DNA from 2 places in the Kitasatospora sp. Ki12 genome. Region 2 is predicted to be linked to the other one. Evidence: riboswitches for the same ligand, from Rfam matches in the RefSeq annotation. Region 2 holds a riboswitch; the other holds the start of a gene.

Region 1 (7,687 bases), 2.1 Mb from region 2:
TGCCGAGCCGAGCAGCAGCGGGTCGAGGCTGGGTTCGGGGCAGCCGAAGCCCCGTTCGGCGCGGGCCTCCAGCAGCAGGCCGCCGTGCAGCCGGAGCAGGTGGCGGGCCGGGCCGAGGGCGGCCACCGCGACGGCGAGGCCGGGCAGTTCGAGGGCGGTGTCGGCGAGCCAGTCGGCGGCCGGGCGTTCGGCGTGCGGCTCGGTGCGGGCGAGGACTTCGGCGGTGTAGCGCAGGGCGTCGCCCGGGTGCTCGTCGGTGAGGGCGTGGAAGCCGCGCGGGGTGTGGTCGCCCGGGTCGAAGGGGTAGCGCCGCAGGCTGACCTCGGTGCCCTCGGTCGTGCCCTCGACGTCGTACGCGGTGGGCCCGTCGGTGGTGCCGGGGCGGGGGACGGGCTTGGGGTAGGGCGGCAGGAGCGGTTCGCCCTCGGGTTCGTCCAGTTGTTCCAGGAAGGAGTAGAGCAGCGGGCGCAGCAGCTCGGCCGAGCGGCCGCGTCCGCCGAGCGAGCGGTCGGTGAGCGGGCGCAGGGTGGCCGGGTCCTGGTCGCGCAGGGCCAGTTCGAGCTGGGCGGCGAGGTCGCCGTCGGGGTCGAGCACGGGTGCGGCCTGGCCGAAGGCGTAGGTGGGGGAGTGCGGGTCGAGCTCGGCGGCGCCGGTGGCGACGAGCACGGTGGGTCGTTCCAGGGCGGCGCCGTAGACCGAGACCGAGCCGTGGTCGCCGATCAGGCAGTCGGCGGCGACCAGGGCGGCCTGCCAGCCCTGGTGGGGCGGGATCAGGCGCAGGCCCATCCGGCGGGCGCTGTCGAGCAGGGCCTCGGGGTCGTGCCGGCTCCAGATGTTGGGGTGGAGGACGACGGCCACGGTGTACTCGTCGGCGGGCAGTCGGCGGACCAGGCGCCGGGGCAGGTCGGGGCGGCGGCCGAATAACGAGTGCTCGCTCCAGGTGGAGTTGACGACGACGAGCCGCCGCCCGTCGACGGCGCCGAGCGCGGCGCGGTAGGCGTCGCGGGAGCGCAGGCTGCGCAGCATCCGGTCGAAGCACGGGTCGCCGACCACGCGGGCGACGTCCAGGGCCTCGGGGCAGGAGGCCCGGAGCCGGTCCAGCTGTTCGGGGTGGGAGAGGCCGAGGACGTCCACGAACACCCGGCCGCGGTGGGTGAGTTCGTTGCGGGACAGGCCGGCGGAGCTGACCGCGTCGCCGGTGGACTCGGTGACCAGGCGGTTGTAGCCGGCGCCGTGCGGGAGGACGACGAGGCGGGCGTCCAGCCGGTGCATGGAGGCGTGGACGGCGCAGGCGACGGCCAGGTCGAAGCGGTGCCGGACGGCGTCCTCCCAGTCCAGCACGGTGTAGCCGGGCAGGCCGTGGAGGTATTCGTCCAGGGCGCGGTCGGCGAAGGCGGAGCCGGGGTTGACGGTGAAGTAGCGGGCGATGCCGTCGGGGTTCAGCAGGCTGAGGACGTCCAGCACCCGGGTGGCCGAGGTGAGGGTGCGGGCGACCGCCAGCACGCGGGCTCTGACCGGTCGGGTGTTCCAGCGGTCGGCGGGCCAGGCGTGGGGGTGGGACGGCACACCATGATCGTACTCATCCGGGGTGCCGGCCAGGCGGCTGTCGCCCGAGTGTCGGTCAGCCCGCAGCTGTGGTCAGCCCGCCGCGGCGGTGGGTTCGTGGTGCTCGGCGGCGGCGCACTCGTCGAGGAGGGGGCGCATGGCCTCGTCCACGAGCCGGTAGCGCACCACACGTCCGTCCCGGTCGCCGGTGACCACGCCGGCCGTGCGGAGCAGCCGCAGGGCCTGGGAGACGGCGGGGTCGCGCATGCCGGTGGCGACCGCGAGGTCGGTGACGGCGAGCGGGCCGGCCCGGTGGAGGGCGAGCAGCAGGGCGAGCCGTCCGGGGTCGGAGAGCAGCGAGAACCGCTCGGACCAGGACCGGACGTGCGCGGTGTCGCCGATCGCGGCGATGGCCTCGCACACCCGGTGTCCGTCGATGGTGCGGTGGCCCGCGCGGTCGGCCGGTACGAGATGCATGACCGCATTCTTGCAGGCGGGGGGCTGTGATCCTGGACACCTGCGCAGGTGCGCAGCCTTGCACGGGTCGGGGGCGGACCCCTACGGTGTAGCCCGCCGTGGTGCTCGGGAAGACCGGTGACGGACCTTCAGTGGTCCCAGCCCGGAGCGGCCCTCGCCACTGTGATCGGGTGAATTCCTTCGTCCTCGACGGATTTCAGTCCGTGTCCACGAAGCCACTGGGCGCCTCGCGCACCCGGGAAGGCGGACCCGGATGTCCCGTAAGCCAGGAGACCGGCCGCGGCACTTCACGAAGTGATTCCACGAGGTGTTGGAGCGTGATCCGGACATGACCCTGCCCGAAACCGTCGCCGCGGAAGCCAAGGCGGCGCCGTCCGTGCTGCCCAGCTTCAGATGGAAGCGCGAGGACACCGTCCGCACGGCCGGGCTGATGGGGGTGATCCTGGCCATGCACGTGGTGGCCTTCGGGACGCTCGTCTTCCTGGTGGCGCCCGAACGGTACGCGGTCGGTACCCAGGTCTTCGGGGTGGGCCTGGGTATCACCGCGTACACCCTCGGCATGCGGCACGCCTTCGACGCCGACCACATCGCGGTGATCGACAACACCACCCGCAAGCTGATGGCGGACGGTAAGCGGCCGGTCTCGGTGGGCTTCTGGTTCGCCCTCGGGCACTCCTCGATGGTGGTCATCATGGCCGCCCTGGTGGCGGGCGGCGCGCAGCTGGCCAACACCCTGATGGACGACGAGTCGACCACCCACAAGTGGCTCGGCGTGGTCGGGACGACCACCTCCGGCGTGTTCCTCTACCTGATCGGCGCGCTCAACCTGGCGGCGCTGCTCGGCATCGTCAAGGTGTTCCGGGCGATGCGGGCCGGGCAGTACGACGAGGCGGAGCTGGAGGCGCACCTGGACTCGCGCGGCTTCATGGCCCGGGTGCTGAACCGGGCGACCCGCTCGATCACCCGGCCCGGGCAGATGTTCCCGGTCGGCATGGTGCTGGGGCTGGGCTTCGACACCGCGACCGAGGTCACCCTGATGGTGATGGCGGGCTCCGGCGCGGCCTCCGGGCTGCCCTGGTACGCGATCGTCTGCCTGCCGCTGCTGTTCGCGGCGGGGATGAGCCTGTTCGACACCCTGGACGGGACCTTCATGAACTTCGCGTACCAGTGGGCGTTCTCGAACCCGGTGCGCAAGGTGTACTACAACCTGACCATCACGGGGCTGTCGATCGCGGTGGCCTTCGTCATCGGCACCATCGAGCTGGTCGGGGTGCTGCACGAGAAGTTCGACCTCACCGACCCGGTGAGCGGCTGGATCGCGGACATCTCGCTGGACAACGTCGGCTACGCGATCGCCGGGCTGTTCGTGGTGGTCTGGGCGCTGGCGATCGGGTACTGGAAGGTCGCCAAGGTCGAGAAGCGCTGGGCGCCGCAGGAGCAGTGAGCCGCGCCGGCCCCCGTCGTCACACGCCGAACGGCGCCTCCCCGGGTGGGGAGGTGCCGTTCGGCGTTCCTCGGGCTCAGTTCCTCGGGCTCAGTGCTGGTCGCCGTAGCGCCGGCGGAAGCGCTCGACCCGGCCCGCGGTGTCCATCACGCGGGACTGGCCGGTGTAGAAGGGGTGGCTCGCCGAGGAGATCTCGACGTCGATCACCGGGTAGGTGCGGCCGTCCTCCCACTCGACGGTGCGGTCGCTGCCGACCGTCGACCGGGTCAGGAAGGCGAGGCCGCCGACCTTGTCGCGGAAGACGACCGGGCGGTAGGAGGGGTGGATTCCGGGCTTCATGGACGGGCTCCTCTCGGGGGCCTGCGGGGTGCTGGGGTTCTTGTCGGGTGTCGGGTGTCGGGTGCGGGCGCCGCCGGTCAGCGCTCCTCGCGGAAGTCGACGTGCCGGCCCGCGACCGGGTCGTACTTGCGCAGGACCATCCGGTCCGGGTCGTTGCGGCGGTTCTTGCGGGTCACGTACGTGAAGCCGGTGCCGGCGGTGGAGCGGAGCTTGATGACGGGGCGCAGTTCGCTGCGGGCCATGGGGCGTCCTCCTGGCGTCTGGGTCCTGGGTCCTGGGTCCTGGGTTCCGGGTCGCGGGTCTCGGGGTGCTGGGTCGAAACCGTACACCGAAATGGAAGTCATTTTCATCTGGTGTAACGTGAGCCCGGTCCTGCCCATTCCCGGACGCCAGGGAGCATTCATGTCCGCCCGCTGCCAACTCACCGGCCGCCGGCCCGGCTTCGGCAACGCGATCTCGCACTCGCACCGCCGCACGAGCCGCCGCTTCGACCCCAACATCCAGCGCAAGCGCTACTGGCTGCCCAGTGAGGGCCGGTACGTGCGGCTCGTCCTCAGCGCCAAGGGCATCCGCACCGTCGACACGATCGGCATCGAGGCCGCCGTCGCCCGTATCCGCGCCCGGGGGGAGAAGGTCTGATGGCCAAGCAGAGCAAGATCGCCAAGAACGAGCAGCGTCGCGCCACCGTCGCCCGCTACGCCGAGCGCCGCGCCGAGCTGAAGCGGATCATCGCCCACCCGGGCACCGGCCCCGTCGAACGCGCCGCCGCGCAGGCCGAACTCGCCCGCCAGCCGCGCGACGCCAGCGCCACCCGGATCCGCAACCGCGACGCCGTGGACGGCCGCCCCCGCGGCTACCTGCGCGCCTTCGGCCTCTCCCGGGTCAACCTGCGCGTCCACGCCCACGCCGGCCACCTGCCGGGCGTCCGCAAGGCGAGCTGGTGAGCGCGATGGAGGCCATCCCGGGGCGGATCAAGCTGCCCGTGGTCGTCGTCGCCGGACTGCACGAGGGCGAACGCCGGACCGCCGTCGAGGAACTGGCCGCCGCCGCGGTCGACGCCGTCGTCCTGCGGCACGACCTGCGGGACGCCTCGCTCGGCCTCGTCCACCGGGAACTGTGCGACGCCCGGGGGACGTTCGACGCCGACGACGTGCCGCTGACGAACGACTGCCCGTGCTGCGCCCTGCGCGAGGACCTGCTGCCCCGGCTGCTGGAGATCGCCGACGAAGGCCGGTACGGGCTCGCCGTCGTCGAGCTGTGGGGTGGCAGCGACCCGCACCCGGCCGTCGAGGTGATCGCCGGCGGGGAGTCCGAGGGGCGGCCCCTCGCGGACGCCGTCGAACTCGCGGGTGTCGTCACCGCCGTCGACCCGGACCGGCTGATCGGCGAACTCTCCGTCCCCGACGACCTGGTGGAACACGGCCTGCACACCGCCGAACGGGACGAGCGGACCCGTGCGGAGGCGCTGGCCCACCAGATCGAGTACGCCACCACGATCGCCGTCCCGCGCGCCACGGCGCACGCGCCGGGGCTCGCGCTGCTGCGTCAGCTCCATCCGACCGCCCGGGTCGTCCGGCTCGGCACCGGCACCCTCACCCGGGCCGCGCTCGGCGGCTTCGACGTCGCCGCCGCCCGCGACCGGGTCAACCCGGCCCTCGCGCTGCTGCCCCAGGAACGCGACGAGGCGGGCGTCACCACCCTGGTCTGGGAACGCCGCCGGCCCCTGCACCCGGAGCGGTTCCACGAGGCGCTGCACCAGCTCGTCCCCGCCGCACAGCGCAGCCGCGGGCGGTTCTGGCTGGCCAACCGGCCCGACCTGATCCTCGCCTGGGACGCGGCCGGGGCCAACCTCGCGGTCGAGGAGTGCGGGCCCTGGCTCGCCACCCTGCCCGACGCGGCCTGGGAGCTCTACCCGCCGGCCCGGCGGGCCGCCGCCGCCCTCGACTGGCATCCGCTGCACGGCGACCGGGTCCAGCAGCTCAGCTTCACCGCCGAAGGGCTGGACGCCGAGGGCATCACCGCCCTGCTCGACTCCTGCCTGCTCACCGACGCCGAACTCGCCGCCGGCGAACCCGGCTGGAAGGCACTGCCCGACGCCTTCCGGGACCTGCTCGCCCCCCTCCACTGAAGGAGCCCCGACACCATGCGCAAACGAACCGCCCCGCCGAAGGACCGGCCCAACCCCCTGATCGCGGCGGGCATCGAGTACATCGACTACAAGGACACCGAGCTGCTGCGGCGCTTCGTCTCCGACCGCGGCAAGATCCGCAGCCGCCGGGTCACCCGCCTCACCGTGCAGCAGCAGCGGGCGATGGCCCGGGCGATCAGGAACGCCCGCGAGATGGCCCTCCTCCCGTACACCTCCGGTCCCACCCGATAGGAGCCTCCGATGGCCGTACCCAAGCGCAAGACCTCCCGCAGCAACACCCGGCACCGCCGCGCCCAGTGGAAGGCGACGCCCCCGAAGCTGGTCCCGGTCACGATCGACGGCCGCGAGCTGCTCGTCCCGCAGCGGCTGGTCCCGGCCTACCGGCGGGGGCTGCTCGACCCGGGGGAGGCGTAGCGGCGAGGCGCAGGGCCCGTCTTCGAACCCCAGCGGCGGCCGATGGCGGTCGGGCCCGGGCGGGGTGGCGGGAAACGGCCGGTGGTGCGGGGGCGCGTCGGGGGCTCCGGGGGTTCTGCCGGGGGTGCTCGGCGGGCGGTTCGGGCCGGGGGTTCGTAGGCTCGACGCATGGCGGATGCGTACGCGGGGCGGCGGGAGCGGGTGAGGGAGCACTGCAGCGCGGCCGGGGCCGATGCGGCACTGATCACCCGGGCGGCGAACGTGCGGTATCTGACGGGCTGCGCGCCCTGCGGGGCGACGCTGCTGCTGACCAGGGAGCGGGCGCTGCTGACGCTGCCGGACGACCTGCCGCCGGACGACTCCGGGGAGCACCTGATCGCCCCGGACGTCACCCAGGTGCCGGTGGCGGCCGGGGCGGACACCGCGCTGGCCGCCGCGGCCGCCGCGGCGAGCTTCGGGGTGTCCGGCCTGGCGGTGGAGGAGCACGACCTGACCGTCACCCGGCACCGGTCGGTGGCGGGCCTGGCCGAGGGGGCCCGGCTGATCGACCTGGGCCAGGTGGTCGAGGGGCTGCGGGTGGTCAAGGACGAGCACGAGATAGCCGACCTGCGGATCGCCGCCGAGATCGCCGACCAGGCGCTCGGCGAGCTGCTGGAGTCGATCCTGGTCGGCCGCACCGAGCGGCACCTGGCGATGGAGCTGGAACGCCGGATGATCGACCACGGCGCCGACCGGGCCGCCTTCCCGGTGTCCGTCGGCACCGGCAGCCACTCCGGCCAGGCCGCCCACCAGCCGACCGACCGCCGGGTGGAGGAGGGCGACTTCCTGACCGTGGTGATGGGCGCCCAGTACCGCGGCTACGGCGTCTCGACCGCCCGCACCTTCGTGATCGGCGCCGCTCCGGCGCCCTGGCAGGTGGAGCTGCACCGGCTGGTCTTCCGGGCCCAGCGGGCCGGCCGGGAGGCCCTCGGACCAGGGGTGGAACAGTGCGTGCCCGACCGGGCCGCCCGGCAGGTCCTGGAGGCGGCGGGCCACTCCGAGGCCTCTCCGCGCCCGGTGGGCCACGGCATCGGGCTGGAGATGAGGGAGGCGCCGCGCCTCGGTCCGTCGGACATGGGTAAACTGGACAGCCGCGTGCCGGTCACCGTCGGTCCGGGAGTCCACCTCCCGGGCAAGGGCGGCGTCCGGATCGAGGACACGCTCGTCGTGCGCCCCCTCGAGGAGGGCGGGCCCGAGCTGCTCACCATCACCACCAAGGAGCTCCTCGCCCTGTGACCGCGGCCCCGGGCCGTGGCGGCAGGACGCACCCCTTGGTTCCT
Region 2 (7,687 bases):
GCCAGCCGGTCGAGCAGGGCCCGCCCGGTGTCCGGCGTGGACATCGGCACGCCCAGGAGCAGCCGCCGGGCCAGCCGCTCGGTGGGCCTGGCCAGCCCGAGCGCCCAGAACCCGCCGTCGGCGGCCGGCCCGTACCAGGCGTCGACGCCCGTACGCCCGGCGGGCGACAGGGACTCGGCGAGCAGCGCGGCGTCCAGCTGCGGGGTGTCCATGCCGACCAGCAGGGCGGGCGCGTCCGGGGCGAGGACGGCGGCCGCCGCGAAGGCCGCCGCGAGCCGGGCGTCCAGCCCGCCGCCCGACTGCGGCACGACCTGCCAGCCGGGTGGGAGCCAGTCGCCGACGGCGCCGTCCAGGACGAGCAGCCGCCGTCCGGCCGGCATCCGGGACAGGGCGGCGAGGGTGTCGGCGAGGGCGGCCTCGGCCAGCGCCGCCGCCTGCTCGGGCGTGCAGGGCGGGGTGAGGCGGGTCTTCACCCGCCCCGGGACCGGCGACTTGGCGATCACCAGCAGGGTCGGGGCCGGTGCGGCCAGGACGGCCCGCATGTCGCGGACGGCCTGCCGGGTGCCGCGCACGGTGCCGGTGACCTTGGAGCGGCCCGCGCGCGGCAGGTAGTCCACGGGCGTCTCGGCGATCCGCATCCCGGCCGCCGACGCGGCGAGGACCATCTCCAGGGGGTAGCCGGAGCGGCGGTCGCCCAGGCCCAGGGCCAACAGCCGGTCACGGCGGGCGGCCCGCATCGGCCCGAGGTCGTGCAGCGGCGCTCCCGTCCTCGCCCGCAGCCGGCGGGCCAGGAACGCGTTGGCCAGGCGGGCGTGGAGCGGCCACGCCCCGACGGTCGCGGGGCGGCGCCGGCCCAGCACCAGGTCCGCGGCGCCGGCGAGGACGGGGGCGGTGACCCGCGGCAGCTGGGCGGGATCCAGCGAGCCGTCGCAGTCCATGAAGCAGACGAACTCGGCGGTGGCGGCGAGCAGCCCGGCGTGGCAGGCGGCGCCGAAGCCGCGTCGCGGTTCCTCGACGACGGTCGCGCCCAGCGAGCGGGCCAGCTCGGCGGAGCCGTCACGGGAGCCGTTGTCGACGACGACGGCCCGCCAGCCCGGCGGGACGCGCCGCAGCACCCAGGGCAGGGCCTCGGCCTCGTCGAGGCAGGGCAGGATCAGATCGGCACGTGGCAGCGGGGGAGTCGGAGAGATCACGTCGGCCACGCTAGGGGCGGGCGGGCCCGTGGCGGCCGAACCGCGCCCTTACGGAAGTCGTACGTCAGCTCGCCGGCGGAGGAAGCCGGTGTTCGGCCGGAGGGAGCGGCGTCCGGCTTGAGCCGCGATCTTACGGAACGCGAACGTCGACCCCGGTGCGGCACCCCGGGACGGCCCACGACTCGTATCCTCGGCGGGGTGAACGACAGCCCCGCCTCCGCCGCACCGCCGGACCCCGCCCGCATCCTGGTGATCGACGACGACCTCACCGTGGGCGAGGTCGTCGCCGGCTACCTCACCCGGGCCGGCCACCACGTCGACCGGGCCGTCGACGGCAACCGGGGCCTCGACCTGGCCCGCGCCCACCGCCCCGACCTCCTGGTCCTGGACCTCATGCTCCCCGGGATCGACGGGCTGGAGATCCTGCGCCGGCTGCGCGCGACCGAGGACGGCGCCGACCTCCCGGTGGTCATGCTCACCGCCCGGGGCGACGAGGCCGACCGCATCCTCGGCCTGGAACTGGGCGCCGACGACTACGTCACCAAGCCCTTCAGCCCACGGGAACTCGTCCTGCGGGTCCAGTCCGTCCTGCGCCGCGCCCGCGCCGGCGCCGGCGCCGCCACGACGCCCGCCCCCGTGCGGCTGGTGTCCGGGGACATCACGCTCGACCCGCGGGCCCGCCGGGCCGACCGCAAGGGGCGTGAACTCCTGCTCACCCTGCGGGAGTTCGACCTGCTCGCGTTCCTCCTCCGGAACCCCCGGACGGTCTTCGCCCGGCAGGAGCTGATGCAGCGGGTCTGGGGCTGGGACTTCGGCGACCTGTCCACCGTCACCGTCCACGTCCGCCGACTGCGCGAGAAGATCGAGGACGACCCCGCCGCACCGACCCTGATCACCACGGTCTGGGGCGTCGGATACCGCTACGACCCCGCGACGGACGGTCGCCGCGACCCGATGACCGACGGTCGCCACGACCCCGCGACGGACGGTCGCCACGGCCCCGTGACGGACGAGAAGGACGGCCCGGCGTGAAGGACCTCCTGCTGATCGCCCTGTTCGCGGGGCTCGGCGCCACCGGCGCCGGACTGCTCGGCTGGCTGGCCGTACGGCTGCTGCGCCGGCGCTCGGTGGCGCTCTCGCTCTTCTGCGTGGCCGTCGTCACCGTCCTCGCCGTCACCTCCGGGACTTTCGCCGTCGCCCAGGCGATGTTCCTGTCCGGGCACGACCTCGGGGTGGTGATAACCGTCCTCGGCATGGCGTCCGTGGTCTCGCTGCTCACCGCCGCGCTGCTCGGACGCCAGGTGGTGGCGGGCAGCCGCGCCCTGACCGCGGCGGCCCGCACGGTCGGGAGCGACACCGGCTTCACCGCGCCCGACCACCCCCTCGGGCTCGAACTGGCCCAGCTCAGCGAGGAACTCGCCGCCACCAGTGCCCGGCTCGCCGAGTCCCGGGCCCGGGCGCAGGCGCTGGACGCCTCGCGGCGGGAGCTGATCGCCTGGATCTCCCACGACCTGCGCACCCCGCTCGCCGGGCTGCGCGCCATGGCCGAAGCCCTGGAGGACGGGGTGGCCGACGAGCCGGAGCAGTACCTGACGCGGATCCGCGCCGAGGTGGAGCGGCTCACCGGCATGGTCGACGACCTCTTCGAACTCTCCCGCATCCAGGCCGGCGCGCTGTCCCTGACGGTGTCCCGGGTGTCCGTCTACGACCTGGTCGACGACGCGCTGGCCGGCGCCCACCCGCTGGCCCGCCGGCGCGGCGTCCGGCTGGAGGGCCGTCAGGTCGCCGCCGAGCCGGTCGAGGTGGACAGCCGCGAGATCACCCGGGTGCTGGGCAACCTCCTCGTCAACGCGATCCGCTCGACGCCCGAGGACGGCGTCGTGGCGGTCTCGGCCCGCCGGGAGGTGGACGAGGTCGTCCTCTCGGTCACCGACGGCTGCGGAGGGATCCCGGAACAGGACCTCTCCCGGGTGTTCGAGACCGGCTGGCGCGGCAGCAGCGCCCGGACGCCGCGGCGTGATCCCGGTGAGGGCGGGGACAGCGGGGCCGGGCTCGGCCTGGCCATCGTCCGCGGCATCGTCGAGGCCCACTCCGGCCGGGCCCGGGTGCACAACGTCGCCGGGGGCTGCTGCTTCGAGATCGCGCTCCCGGCGGCGCGCGGGTAGGCGGGGCCGCGGGGGGGGGTAGGCCCCTGGGCGGTCAGGCCCGCAGGGCCGCGGCGGCGAACTCGGCCATCCCCGCGCGGAACGGCACCCGGGCCCGCCAGCCCAGCTCCGCCCGCAGCCGGGAGGAGTCGGCGGTGATGTGCCGGACGTCCCCGAGCCGGTACTCGCCGGTCACCACCGGCGCCGGCCCGCCGTGGGCGTCCGCCAGCGCCCGGGCCATCTCGCCGATGGTGCGCACCTCCCCGCTGCCCACGTTGTACGCCCGGGCGTGGCCCGGCGGCCGCTCGCGGACGTCCGCCAGGGCGGCGAGGTTGGCCGCCGCGACGTCGTCGACATGGACGAAGTCCCGGCGCTGGCCGCCGTCCTCGAACACCCGGGGCGCCTCGCCGCGGGCGAGCGCCGAGCGGAACAGCGAGGCCACCCCGGCGTACGGGGTGTCGCGCGGCATGCCCGGGCCGTAGACGTTGTGGTAGCGCAGCGCCAGGACGGATCCGCCGCAGGCGCGGGCCCAGGCGGAGGCCAGGTGCTCCTGGGCGAGCTTGGTCGCCGCGTACACGTTCCGGGGATCGCCCGGCGCCTCCTCCGCCACCAGGCCCGGCCGGAGCGGGGCCCCGCACACCGGGCACGGCGGCTCGAACCGGCCCGCGTCGAGGTCCTCCGGCCGCCGCGGACCGGGCGCCACGGCCCCGTGCTCCGGACAGGCGTACCGGCCCTCGCCGTAGACCACCATCGATCCGGCCAGGACCAGGTTCCGCACCCGTGCGCGGGCCATCGCGGACAGGAGCACCGCCGTACCGAGGTCGTTGCAGCCGGCGTACGCGGGCGCGTCGTCGAGGTCGAGCCCGAGGCCGACCATCGCCGCCTGGTGGCAGACCGCGTCCACCCCGGCCAGGGCGTGCTCCACCGTGGCCGCGTCCCGTACGTCGCCGTGCCGGAAGTCGACGCCGGCCGGCAGCTCGGGAGCCGACCCCGACGGGTGGACCGCGGGCAGCAGCGCGTCCAGCACCCGGACCTCGTGGCCCGCGGCGGCCAGGGCGCGCACGACCGTCGAACCGATGAACCCGGCGCCGCCGGTGACCAGAATCCTCATGACCTGGGACGCTACCGGCCGGCCCGCCCACCGGGCCGTCGCCACGGGACGGCGTCAGCGATCCGTAAGGCCTGGCGTTCCCCGCCGGGTACGGGAAATGGGGTGGCGATCGCACGTGTGATCGATAGGCTTCGCGCCGATCAAGCTGACACACAAGGTGGTTGACGATCCGTCCGGTCCGTCCGGTTCGACCGGTCCGTCCGGTCCGTCGTCGTCGGCACGAACGTGAGGACTACTGATGAGCGACCCGATCATCGTCGTGGGTGCGGGCCCGGTGGGGCTGACCGCCGCGTTGGAGCTGGCCAGGCGCGGGGTGCCGGTGCGGATCGTCGACCGGCTGGCAGAGCCCACCACGGAGTCGCGCGCCATCGTCGTGCACGCCCGCAGCCTGGAGATGTTCGAGCGGCTGGGCCTGGTGGACGAGCTGATCCGGGCCGGGGTCCGGACCACGGGGATGGAGATGCACGCGGACGGCGAGGTGGTGGCCCGGATCGCCCTCGACCTGGTGGACAGCCCGTTCCCGTACTCGGTGACCGTCGCGCAGACCGAGACCGAGCGCATCCTCACCGCGGCGCTCGCCGGTCACGGCGTCACCGTCGAGCGCGAGGTGACCCTGACCGGCCTGACGCAGGACGAGCACGGCGTCCAGGCGGTGCTGGAGCACGCCGACGGGCGTCAGGAGGCCGCCGGTACGGGCTGGCTGGTGGGCGCCGACGGCGGGCACAGCCAGGCACGCAAGCTGGTCGGCAGCGCCCTCGCCGGGAAGTTCAAGGGCGAGAAGTTCCTGATGGGCGACGTGAACGCCGACCACGACCTCGACCCGCACAGCATGTACACCTTCTTCTCGCCGCACGACGGCCCGCTGCTGGTCTTCCCCATGGAGGGGGACCGGCTGCGACTGATCGCGAACATCCCCACGGACGAGCAGCGCACCGCCACCCGGGAGTGGCTGCAGCAGGTGGTGGACGAGCGCGCCGAGCGCCCGATCCGCATCCGCGACTCCCGCTGGCTCACCGTCTTCGAAGTGCACCACGCCCAGGTGCCCGAGTACCGGGTCGGCCGGGTCCTGCTGGCCGGCGACGCGGCGCACGTGCACAGCCCGGCCGGCGGCCAGGGCATGAACACCGGCATCCAGGACGCCCACAACCTGGCCTGGAAGCTCGCCCTCGTCAGCACCGGCCAGGCCGGCCCGGCCGTACTGGACAGCTACCACGCGGAGCGCCACCCGGTCGGAGCCCAGGTGATCCAGTTCGCCGGCACGCTCACCCGGGTCGCCACCCTCGCCAACCCGATCGCGCAGAAGCTGCGCAACAAGGGGATGCACCTGCTCACCGGCCTCGCCCCGGTCCGCCAGGCGATGGCCGACCGCACCGAGGAGACCGCGGTCGCGTACCGCAGGAGCCCGATCGTGGTCCGGGGCCGCGGCGGCGGCGACCTGCACGCCGGTGACCACCTCCCCGCGGCCGGCCCGGAGCTGCGCGCGGCGCTCGCCGGAGCCCACGAGCACGTGCTGCTCACCGTGGCGGTCGACGGCTCGGCACCCGCACCGGTGAGAGGTCTGACGGTACGTCAACTCCTGGTCGGCGCCAACGCCCCTGCCTCGACGGGCTACGACGCCGCGCTCCAGGACCCCGACGGCCACGCGGCCGCCCGCTACGGCCTGCCGAACGGCGGCCGGATCATGGTCCGCCCGGACGGCTACGTCGCCGCGATCGCCCCACTGGACGACGACGCGCCGCTGCACGCCTACCAGGCGCTGCTGCGGGCGTAGGGCCCGTCTTCGAACCACCGCCGGGGTGGGCCCCGCCGGCCCACCCCGGCCAACCGTCACCGATGCCGTGATGTGGCGCACGATCCCTTGACCGGATCTTTGCGGTTTCGCCATGATGAGCCGTCATGTTCTGACTCCGCCGTCGGGGGAAGTCCGGTCCGAATCCGGCGCTGACCCGCAACGGTAGGCCGCCGACCCGCGTCGGTGGCGAGCCCGAGTACCCGTCGGCGGAGGTGTGTCGTCCCCTCCTCCCGTCGTGGTCTGCGGGCCGGAGCTCCGAGGGCTGCCCCGGCGCGTTGCCGACGTCCTTCGGGCCCCTGCGTCCAGGCCCGGAAAGGCACTCCATGCCCGCGCTCCGCCGCACCCTCCTCCGCCCGCTCGGTCTGCTCGCGATACCCGCCCTTGCCCTCGCCACCGCGCTTCCGGCCGCCACCGCCGCCCAGGCCGACACGACGTCGTCCCGGACCGTCCGTCCGGACGCCGCCGCGGCCGGCTGGCTGGCCCGGCAGCTCGTCGACGGGGACCACTTCGAGTCCGTCTTCAACGGCACCGCCTACCCCGACCAGGGCCTGACCGTCGACGCCGTGCTCGCCTTCGCCGCCTCGCACAGCTCCGACCAGGCCGCCGCCAAGGCCACCGCCTGGCTGGCGAAGCCCGAGGTGATCAGCGGCTACCTCGGCGACGGCACCACCGAGGCCTACGCGGGCGCCACCGCCAAGCTGCTGCTGGCCGTCGAGGTGCGCGGCGGGAACCCGGCGGGCTTCGGCGGGGTCGACCTGCCGGCCCGGCTGCGCTCGCTGCAGACCGCCGAGGGCCGCTTCTCCGACCGCTCGCAGTGGGGCGACTACAGCAACGCCTTCGGCCAGTCGCTGGCCCTGATCGCCCTGCACCGTACGCCCGGTGACGCCCCGGCGGCGGCCGTGGACTTCCTCGCGAACAGCCAGTGCGCGGACGGCGGCTTCCCCGTCTCCTTCGGCCAGACCTCCTGCACCAGTGACTCGGACGCCACCGCGCTGGCCGTCCAGGCCCTCGCCGCCACCGGCCGCACCACCAAGGCGAACGCGGGCCTGACCTGGCTGACCGCCCACCAGAACGCCGACGGCGGCTTCGCGGCGGCCGGGGCGACCGCCTCCAACGCCAACACCACCGGCCTGGCAACGCAGACGCTGCTGGCCGGCGGGCACTACGGCACCGGCCTCAAGGGCTGGAGCCGGCTGGTGAAGTTCCAGCAGGGCTGCTCCGCCGACCCGGCGGCGCGCGGCGCGGTCGCCTACGACGCGTCCGGCTTCAACGGGGCCACCGGTGCCCGGGCCACCGCCCAGGCCGTCCTCGGCCTGGCCGGCACCCCGCTGGCCACCCTCTCGGCCGCCGGGGCGCGCCCCGACGCGCCCACCCTCGCTTGCCCGGCCCCGGCCGCACGCTGAACTCGCCTGACATCAGGAGGACTTCACTCATGACCGGTACCTTC

What was found. A riboswitch is a leader RNA that binds a small molecule or an ion and turns the genes downstream of it on or off. The one in region 2 is predicted to bind cobalamin.
Region 1: it holds a riboswitch for cobalamin, as region 2 does, so the genes downstream of both, nicT (Nickel transporter NicT) here and ACYP53_RS19205 (peptidase) in region 2, are expected to answer to the same signal.

What each region holds. Positions count from the first base shown of each region.
Region 1 covers NZ_BAAIHT010000002.1:2,458,272-2,465,958, reverse strand. The annotation lists gene ACYP53_RS28420 (hypothetical protein) at 1-1,566, opposite strand, end outside; gene ACYP53_RS28415 (ArsR/SmtB family transcription factor) at 1,639-2,022, opposite strand; cobalamin riboswitch at 2,105-2,318, shown strand; gene nicT (Nickel transporter NicT) at 2,351-3,466, shown strand; gene ACYP53_RS28405 (type B 50S ribosomal protein L31) at 3,557-3,805, opposite strand; gene rpmG (50S ribosomal protein L33) at 3,883-4,047, opposite strand; gene rpmB (50S ribosomal protein L28) at 4,208-4,444, shown strand; gene rpsN (30S ribosomal protein S14) at 4,444-4,749, shown strand; gene ACYP53_RS28385 (CobW family GTP-binding protein) at 4,755-5,933, shown strand; gene rpsR (30S ribosomal protein S18) at 5,949-6,185, shown strand; gene rpmF (50S ribosomal protein L32) at 6,195-6,368, shown strand; gene ACYP53_RS28370 (M24 family metallopeptidase) at 6,537-7,643, shown strand.
Region 2 covers NZ_BAAIHT010000002.1:352,369-360,055, reverse strand. The annotation lists gene ACYP53_RS19235 (DUF2064 domain-containing protein) at 1-380, opposite strand, end outside; partial or broken gene ACYP53_RS19230 (glycosyltransferase family 2 protein) at 477-1,202, opposite strand; gene ACYP53_RS19225 (response regulator transcription factor) at 1,392-2,225, shown strand; gene ACYP53_RS19220 (sensor histidine kinase) at 2,222-3,358, shown strand; gene ACYP53_RS19215 (NAD-dependent epimerase/dehydratase family protein) at 3,393-4,448, opposite strand; gene ACYP53_RS19210 (FAD-dependent monooxygenase) at 4,687-6,219, shown strand; cobalamin riboswitch at 6,343-6,462, shown strand; gene ACYP53_RS19205 (peptidase) at 6,564-7,643, shown strand; gene ACYP53_RS19200 (flagellar hook-length control protein FliK) at 7,673-7,687, shown strand, end outside.